Regions from separate parts of the Kaistia sp. MMO-174 genome, predicted to be linked through region 1. Evidence: predicted binding sites of a transcription regulator. Region 1 holds the regulator's gene; each other region holds the start of a gene.

Region 1 (2,176 bases):
GCAGCGCGAATGTGAAGAGCGCGCGATCATGATCATTGCGCGTCGTCAGCCGATGGCGATGGACCTGCGCGAAGTCATCGCCGCCCAGCGCATCGCCAGCGACCTCGAGCGCATCGGCGACCTCGCCAAGAACATCGCCAAGCGCGTCATCGCGCTCGACGGCCAGTTCCAGTCGAAGCGCTTCAACACCGGTGTCGAGCACATGGCGCAGCTGTCGCTCGCCCAGCTCAAGGACGTGCTCGACTCCTACGCCACGCGTGACGTCGAGCAGGCCTACCAGGTCTGGAAGCGCGACGAAGAGATCGACGCGATGTACACGTCGCTCTTCCGCGAACTGCTGACCTACATGATGGAAGATCCGCGCAACATCACCTTCTGCACGCATCTCCTGTTCTGCGCCAAGAACATCGAGCGCATCGGCGACCACGCCACCAACATCGCCGAAACGGTGCACTATGTCGTCACCGGCCAGGTTCTGGCCGAGGATCGTCCGAAGCAGGACGATTCCAGCACGACCGCCGTTGCCTATGAGCAGAACTGACCAAACGCCTGAATGCTAGGATCTTCGTGAATGACGCCGCGCGTTATGATCGTCGAGGATGAGGAGGCGCTGAGCCTCCTCCTCCGCTACAACCTCGAAGCCGAGGGTTATGCCGTCGAAGTGGTGCCGCGTGGCGACGATGCCGAGATGCGCCTGCTCGAGACCGTGCCCGACCTGCTGCTGCTCGACTGGATGCTGCCCGGGATCTCGGGCATCGAACTCTGCCGCCGCCTCCGTGCCCGCGATGCCACCCGCACGTTGCCGGTGATCATGCTCACCGCCCGCGGCGAGGAGCAGGAGCGCATCCGCGGCCTCGCCACCGGCGCCGACGACTATGTCGTCAAGCCGTTCTCCGTGCCGGAGCTTATGGCGCGCGTCCGCGCCATCCTTCGCCGTTCGCGCCCGGAGGTGATCGCCTCGCTGCTGCGCGCCGGCGACATCGAGCTCGACCGCGAGACTCATCGCGTCCGCCGTTCGGGTCGCGAGCTGCATCTCGGCCCGACCGAGTTCCGCCTGCTCGAATATCTGATGAAGAGCCCCGGCCGCGTATTTTCCCGCGAGCAGCTGCTCGACGGCGTTTGGGGCCGTGACGTCTATGTCGACGAGCGCACCGTCGACGTCCATATCGGCCGCCTGCGCAAGGCGGTGAACCGCGGCCGCGTCAAGGATCCGATCCGCACCGTGCGGGGCTCCGGCTATTCCTTCGACGACCAGTTCGCCGCCGCCTGAATCCCTTTCATCGCCGCCTTTCCCCCGGGAGGCGGCCTGAAAACAAGCAAAGCCGCGTTCGGGTATCTCCCGGCGCGGCTTTTTGCTGCCCGGATGGGAGGGCTACAAAAAGAAACGGCCGTGCGCCTCGGGGGGAGGGCGGCACGGCCGGAATGGCATTTCGGGACGAAGGCGCGGACGCCGTCGTCGTCAGGCTGGCGCGATCAGGCGCCGACGGCCTTCTTCTGGCGGCGGTCATGCACCGGCTGGTAGGCTACCCGCGAATGATATTCGCAATAGGGAATGCCCGAATTCGAGCGCTGGCCGCAGAAGTGGAAATCCTCGGTGCTCGGGTCGCCGATCGGCCACTTGCAGGTCTGCTCGGTGAGCGTGAGGATCGTGGCGTGCAGGCTGATCGGAACGACGACGTCGTCCGAGCTGACAGGCCGGGGCACGCGCCGCGGCTCGGGCGCCATCTGGCCGAGAGGCTTCAGGGCCGTGTTGCCGGCCACCATCGGCCTGACGGGATTGGGACGCCCTGTCGTTGCAGAGCGGCTACTGGTCGTCGACGCGGGCTTGCGCGGGCGGGCGACCGGCGCTGCGGCCGGCTTGGCACGACCCGAGAGGCTCAGCCGATGTACCTTGCCGATGACTGCGTTACGCGTTACGCCGCCGAGTTCCGAAGCGATCTGGCTTGCGCTCAGGCCGTCGGTCCAGAGCTTCTTCAGCAACTCAACCCGTTCGTCCGTCCAAGTCATTAGCGTGTCCTTGTCGGTCGGAGCGATACCCGGAATCCTGTCACGGTCGTTCAGCCGGGATGCCGGACGACTGCGGACGCCATACAAGGGTCAGGGGGAGGTACCTGCTCGATATTTCGTGTCTTAACGAAAAGTAAAATACTATATGGCGTGACTCGGTGACAAGAGT
Region 2 (2,176 bases), on a different contig from region 1:
GGCCGATTTCGGCGCCGGAGGCGGTCGAAACCGGCGGCGGGGCCGACGGGGTGGATTCGATCGGCGTCGCGCCCGGCAGCGTGCCCTGCTCGGCCATCGGCGCGGTCTGCGCGTTGGGGTCGACCGGCGGCGGCGGCAGCGTATTGCGGGTCACCGGCGCCGAGGCGACCGGCGGCAGCGTGTCGCTTTCGACCGGCTTGGCCGAACGCTCCATCGGCCCCAGGCCGATGGCCCCGAACGAGCCGCAGCCGCTCAAGGCGGCCGCCATCAGGGCGACCAGGCCGATCGGCGCGAGACGTCGGGACATAAGCTTCTCCATCATCGAAATCCTCGGTGCCGCATCAGCATACGCACACAATCGAGCCGCTTTGAGGCAGGCGGAAAAACACCATTCCGCACGCCAAACCGCATCGGCGGCCGCACCAAAGGCACGGACCGGTCGATCTGGACGGGAGGAAAATGACGGGAGATCACTCGATATTCCGCAGCCTATCTTACTTGGCGCAATACGGCATATCGCCGGGCGCGACAAGTCTCGTTAACACCCCGTTAACGAAGAAAGCGCGACGTGTTGCGATTGCGCCTATTCCGGCCGGTGACAGACGGCTTCGATGTTGTGGCCGTCCGGATCGAGAACGAAGGCGCCGTAGTAATTGGCGTGGTAGTGCGGCCGGATGCCGGGCCCGCCATTGTCGGTGCCGCCCGCCGCCATCGCCGCCGCATAGAACGCGTCGACGGCCGCCCGGCTCGGCGCGACGAGCGCGATATGGACATGCGGCTCGGTGCGGGCGCCGCCGCTCAGCCAGATCTCCGGCTTGCCGGCAGCGCCATAGCCGACGACGTCGCCATAGCCGGTGAGCTCGCCCGGCACCCGCATCTGCTCGCTGACGCCGAGCGGCGCGAAAGCCGCGCTGTAGAAGGCAATGGCGCGATCGAGGTCGCTGACCGTGATGCCGATGTGATCCAGAACGCCCATGCTGCCCCCTATGCTGCCCCCGCATGCTCCCAGCCGCCACGGCGGTCTGCCATGTCATAAGCCTGTCGCGCGACGACCGTAGCGCTTCTTCCGTTCCTCACTCCAGGAGAATTGCACGTGAAGAAGACCCTCGCCGCCGCGGCGTTCGCCCTCGCCTCCCTGACCGCCCTACCGGCCCTCGCCGACAACGTCCTGTCGTTCAAGCAGTCGGACAAGGCCCCGGACGAGATCAACACGGTCATCGAGATCCCGGCCGGCAGCTTCACCAAGTACGAGACCGACGTCGACACCGGCTTCATCGTCGTCGACCGCTTCCAGTCGATGCCGGTCGTCTATCCGGCCAATTACGGCTCGATCACCCGCACCAGCGCCGAGGACGGCGATCCGCTCGACGTCATCGTCTATACCCGCGCGCCGCTGCATCCGGGCGTCATCATCAAGGTCCGCCCGATCGGCGTGCTGAAGATGATCGACGGCGGCGACATCGACGACAAGATCGTCGCGGTTCCCGTCTCCAAGGTCGACCCGACCTATGACGGTATCCAGACCCTCGCCGACCTGCCGAAGATCGAGCAGGATCGGCTGACGTCGTTCTTCCGCGTCTACAAGCAGCTGCCGGAAGGCAGCAAGGTCATCGAACTCAAGGGCTTCGACAGCCCGGAAGCGGCGAAGGGCCTGATCCGCGCCGCGATGGAGCGCTACGGCAAGTAAGCCGTCGGCCCGCGGTCGTCCTCGCCCGCGAAAACGGAGCGGCGGTCGCATGGCCGCCGCCCCGCTGCGCGCGAACGAAAGCCTGCCGGACCGCGCAGCCGCGCCGCCCGGCGGAAAATCAGTGCGTCGTCGAACCGATCTCGAGCGACAGGCCGAGTTCGGCCGCCTTCTGGCGGATCTGCTCCTCGGGCCGGTGCATCGCCGTCGCGATCAGCTCGGCCGGAACATGTTCCACGGCGAGCTCGCGCAGCCGATCGATCGCCTCGATCGTCCAGGTCGCTTCGAGATCCTGCTTGATGGTCATGGTCGTCTCCTTCCGAAAACGCGATCGGTCCGGGCAAACGAAAACGGCGCGGAAGGGTTCCGCGCCGTTCTGCTGAAAGAAAGGGCAGCGCCGGTCAGACGCGGCGCTCGACCATCATCTTCTTGATCTCGGCGATCGCCTTGGCCGGGTTCAGGCCCTTCGGGCAGGTCTGCGCGCAGTTCATG
Region 3 (2,176 bases), on a different contig from region 1:
AGCACGCCGGCGTCGCGCAGATGATCGATCGAGATATGCCAGAACGGCATCTCGATCCGGTCCTGCAGCGCCTTGGCGATGGTCGACTTGCCGGAGCTGGATGCGCCGTGGAGAAAAATGATCTGTGCCATCCCGGCCTCCTGCTGGTTGAGACGCGGGATATGGCAGCCCTGTGACGGCAGCAAGACGCTTCATGGGCGGATGCTGCATTCTCCTCCATATCATTGATATGACGTCGTTTTATTCGATCGGGCAGGGCGGATCAACGCTGGCTCCGATATTCCAGGGCGAGGCGGGAGGCGAGCGCCCTGCCCGGTTCCTGCGCCCTCCTCTGCCGCTGCGATGGCGGCAGGTCAGCGATCCTTGAAGCCAATCGAGGCATGTGTCCCGTCGCAGAACGGCTTGTTGGCCGATTGGCCGCAGCGGCACAACGTCATCCGGTTCCGGGTCTCGTAAGGCGTGCCGTCAGCAGCTTCGACGGGAATGCCGCCTCGCACCCAGAGCGGCCCGGCGACGCCCTTCTGCGGGTCCTCGACGATCACGATTGAGGGCGGCAGTTCGGGCTCGACCGGTTGGCGCGTCCCGTAGTCCCAGGCGACCAGCCGGCCGGAAGGACATTGGCCGACCTGCCGGACGAAGGCGGCGCGCTCGGGTTCTAGCCTCGCCTCTGACACTGTGTTCCAGACTTTGCCGTCGCGATCGCAGAAGCGCGCGAAAGCACAGAGCGACTCGGCGTCGGTGAGCGCCAGCGCCGGTCCGTCGATCTCCTGCGCCATAACTGCGTAGGACCGTCTGGCGGCCGTCTCGTCGCCGACGAAGCCGATGCGCGTGTGGGTGTCGTCACAGAACGGCTTGGTCGCCGAACGGCCGCAGCGGCAGAGCTTGTAGGCCACCGTCGCCGGCTCGATCGTTTCGATCTCGACCCACTCGACGGAATCGCCCGCCGCGTTGGCGCCGATGGCCTGTCGGCTCAACGGAACCCGCCCACGAACCAGATACGGCCCGTCCTTCGTGACGGTGATCTTCATGCCGGATGCAGCGTTGTTGTTCACGGTGCGGTCCTTCCGGAGAATGGCCAAATCGACCCGCAGCGGATCGCGACGCGGTCCCAGGGCAGGCGCACGGTTTCAACTGGCGTTCCGAAGGAGAGATTCAATCCAGGGCAGTGCCGTGCTGCGGATCGGCTCGGTCGGGCGGGGACCAAGTCCCTGCCCCGTCATGTGCGCTTCATCGTCTCCGGGATAGCTGCCACATTCCCGCAAACCGCACGGTCCCCTGCATCATGACATCGATTCTCTCAGACAGCCGGCTCAACCGCTATTCGGCCGCGACGCAGACAGAGCCGCCCCGGCATCTGGGCCGTCGTTACGACCGGAGCGGCACCTTCCTGTCCGAACCCGGCAATACCGTCGTCTGCCATCTGGTCGAGGGATCGCCGTCGCAGCAGGCGATCGTGGAAGTCCGCCGCCGCATGCAGGCTGAGCCCGATGCCGGCCGCCTGGCGTTCACGCCTGTATCCAGCCTCCACATGACGCTGTTCCAGGGCATCATCGAATATCGCCGCAGCTTGCCGTTCTGGCCGTCCGACATGCCGCTCGACACCGACATCGACGTCATGACGGCTCACTATCGGGACAAGCTGAAGGATTTTCACGGCGCCGGACCGTTCCAGGTCCGTGTGATCGACGTCGTTCCGACCGGACTGACCGTCGCCGGCGCCACCGACGAGGACGAACGACGGATGCGGGCGTGGCGTGACGCCTTCGCCGAGGCGTTCGGCTACCGCCACCCCGACCATGACGACTACGTCTTCCACGTCACTCTCGCCTACATGATCGACTGGCTGGCCGAGGATCGGCTTTCGGCGTGGGAAGCGCTGTTCGACGACTGCCTCGGCCTGCTCGCGCGCGAGGCGCCGATCCTCGAACTGCGGCCGCCGGCCTTCTGCAGCTTCGAGGACATGAACCATTTCGAGGAACGGCTGGTCCTGGAATAGGGCCCGCTGCGATTGGCGAGGGCCGGATCGTCGCCCTGCCCTCGCCGCCGCATATGGACGTTCGTGTCCCGCGCCCCGCCGGCCCTACTCGGCCGCCTCGAGCGCCGGATAGTCGGTGTAGCCCCTGGCGCCCGGCGTGTAGAAGGTCGAGGCATCCGGTTCGTTCAGCGGCGCGTCGAT
Region 4 (2,176 bases), on a different contig from region 1:
CGGCGCGGTGACGCTGCCTTGATCGGTCTTCACCCGCCAGCCGGAAGCGACCCTTTCCGCCTGCCGGACGGGGCTTCGCGTGTGCAGCCGCGCGCCGGCGCCGATCGCGGCATGGGCGAGGCCGCGTGCATAGGCGAGCGGCTGCACCGTCCCGGCCCGAAGGTCGAGCAGCGAGCCGGCATAGGCGCGGCTGCCGAGCTTCGCCGCTGTCTCGTCGGCATCGAGCAGGCGCACGGCCGCGCCGCGCGCGCTCCATTGCGCCGCGCGCTGCCGGATTTCGGCGAGGCCCTTGTCGCCGACGGCGCAATGCAGCGTTCCGGCCGTTTCCAGCTCGCAGGCGATGTCGTAGCTGCGGATGATCTCGAAGACGAGCTTCGGCGCGTTGCCGAGCAGGTCGAGCAGGCGGTCGCCGTGATCGCGGCCGAGCGTGGCCGGCAGATCGTCCGGCATCACCCACATGCCGGCATTGACGAGGCCGACATTGCGGCCCGAGCCGCCGAAGCCGAACTCCACCCCTTCGAGCAGCGCGACGTCGAGCCCGTCGCGCGCCGCGTGCAATGCCGTCGAGAGGCCGGTATAGCCGCCGCCGACGATCACCACGTCGGCCTTGATATCGCGATGAAGCGGCGAGGTGGCCGGAGCGGCGGGCGCCGTGCGTTCCCAGAGGCCGTGCGATCGCGGGTCGTTCTGCATGTGCGGTTCCGCCAGGTTCCAGTCGGTCAGGTGCCGGAGGGGCAGGGGCGATCATGGCTGGCTGGCGGTCTGTCGACAATGAAAATCCGGTTGCTTCCCGCCGCTGCGTCATGACGCCCCGCAGGACTGTCATCGTTCTGTCATGACTGTCGTCGCAGTGATGCGGCAGGCACCGCGCCTGAACGATTTCGAGTTGCCCACGATCGATGAGCCACGCAGAAAATCCATTGCCGGCTGAGCGGATGGCGCGACCCGCCTCCGGCGTGATCTGGGCCTATCGGTTCGATGGCGAGGGGCGCGCGCGCCCGGTTCCGCTCGACGATACGATCGTGCCGACGGCGCCGGGCGAAGGGTTCCTCTGGGTCCATCTCGACTTCGTCAACAGGCTTGCGCGCGACTGGGTCAACTGCGTCGGCTGGCTCGGGCAGGATGCGCGCCGCCTGTTGCTCAGCGCCGACGATTACCCGGCGCTCGAATACGACACCCAGTCGGTCTGGGGCCGCTTCTCCGACACGCTGCAGGATCCCGACGAAGACAGCGACCGCACGGTGCCGATGCGCTTTGCTTTCGGCCCCGGCTATCTCGTTTCCGGCCGCCGCCATCCTGTGCGCGCCGCCGCCCTGACCCGCAAGAAGGTCGATGGCGGGCAGGTCGTCGGCGGGCCCGTCGCCCTGTTCGAGATGATGATCGACCAGGTGCTTCGCGCCGTCGCCGAGACGTTGCGGGCGTCGCGCGCCGAGGCGGATTCGATCGAGGATCGGGTGCTCGACGAAAGCCTGCACGACGAGTCGCGCCGGCTCGGGCCCCTGCGCCGCACAGCCGTGAAACTGCACCGCCAGCTTTCCGGCCTGCGCAGCATCCTGCGCGAATTCGCCGAGGACGAGCATGCCGACGACAGCCATGTCGCTTCGCGCGCGGCGGCGGAAAGGTTGCTGCGTCGGATCGAAACGCTCGATCAGGAGGTGCAGGAGGTGCAGGACCGGGCGCGCTTCCTGCAGGACGAGATCGCCGCGAAGCTCGCCACGATCAGCAACCGCCACCTCTATTTCCTGTCGATCATGACGGCGCTGCTGATGCCGCCGACGCTCGTCACCGGCTTCTTCGGCATGAATACCGGCGGCTTGCCCTTTCTCGAGGGCGCGCATGGCTGGATCAGCGCCACGCTGATCGGCGGCCTCGCCTCCGTCTGCACGCTGCTCCTGCTGAAGCGCCTCGGCTTTTTCGACTAGCGGGCGGCGGCGTCCGCTTCGGCCCAGTCGTAGAGATCGAGCAGGATCCGGCCGAGCGCGCGTCCGCGCGGACTGAGGCTGTAGCTCACCTCGCGCGGGTAATGGTTGCTCTCCGACCGGAGCACGAGCCCGCGCGCCACAAGTCCGGCCACCCGCTCGGTCAGGACCTTGGGCGTGATGCCGGGCAGCGCGGCCTGCAGCTCCGTGAAGCGCAGAGGCCGCGCCGTCAGCTGCCAGAGCGCCAGCGCGTTCCA

What was found. Region 1 encodes PhoB, which activates phosphate uptake and scavenging genes when phosphate is short. Its sites were predicted from a motif close to TGTCATNNANCTGTCAT; they were not measured.
Region 2: WFK98_RS17360 (inorganic diphosphatase) is a predicted target of PhoB. The motif match lies at 1,029-1,045, and genes of this name have one in related genera.
Region 3: WFK98_RS08300 (DUF1868 domain-containing protein) is a predicted target of PhoB. The motif match lies at 1,215-1,231, and genes of this name have one in related genera.
Region 4: WFK98_RS06215 (CorA family divalent cation transporter) is a predicted target of PhoB. The motif match lies at 821-837, and genes of this name have one in related genera.

What each region holds. Positions count from the first base shown of each region.
Region 1 covers NZ_JBBCUO010000007.1:90,689-92,864, reverse strand. Annotated here, with positions in the region: gene phoU (phosphate signaling complex protein PhoU) at 1-541, shown strand, start outside; gene phoB (phosphate regulon transcriptional regulator PhoB) at 572-1,270, shown strand; gene WFK98_RS23965 (GcrA family cell cycle regulator) at 1,474-2,007, opposite strand.
Region 2 covers NZ_JBBCUO010000004.1:510,774-512,949, forward strand. Annotated here, with positions in the region: gene WFK98_RS17350 (AprI/Inh family metalloprotease inhibitor) at 1-307, opposite strand, end outside; gene WFK98_RS17355 (VOC family protein) at 584-976, opposite strand; gene WFK98_RS17360 (inorganic diphosphatase) at 1,094-1,687, shown strand; gene WFK98_RS17365 (hypothetical protein) at 1,806-1,991, opposite strand; gene WFK98_RS17370 (succinate dehydrogenase iron-sulfur subunit) at 2,086-2,176, opposite strand, start outside.
Region 3 covers NZ_JBBCUO010000002.1:499,232-501,407, forward strand. Annotated here, with positions in the region: gene WFK98_RS08290 (chloramphenicol phosphotransferase CPT family protein) at 1-131, opposite strand, end outside; gene WFK98_RS08295 (CDGSH iron-sulfur domain-containing protein) at 354-1,052, opposite strand; gene WFK98_RS08300 (DUF1868 domain-containing protein) at 1,283-1,996, shown strand; gene WFK98_RS08305 (alkene reductase) at 2,081-2,176, opposite strand, start outside.
Region 4 covers NZ_JBBCUO010000002.1:39,007-41,182, forward strand. Annotated here, with positions in the region: gene WFK98_RS06210 (NAD(P)/FAD-dependent oxidoreductase) at 1-693, opposite strand, end outside; gene WFK98_RS06215 (CorA family divalent cation transporter) at 936-1,922, shown strand; gene WFK98_RS06220 (winged helix-turn-helix transcriptional regulator) at 1,919-2,176, opposite strand, start outside.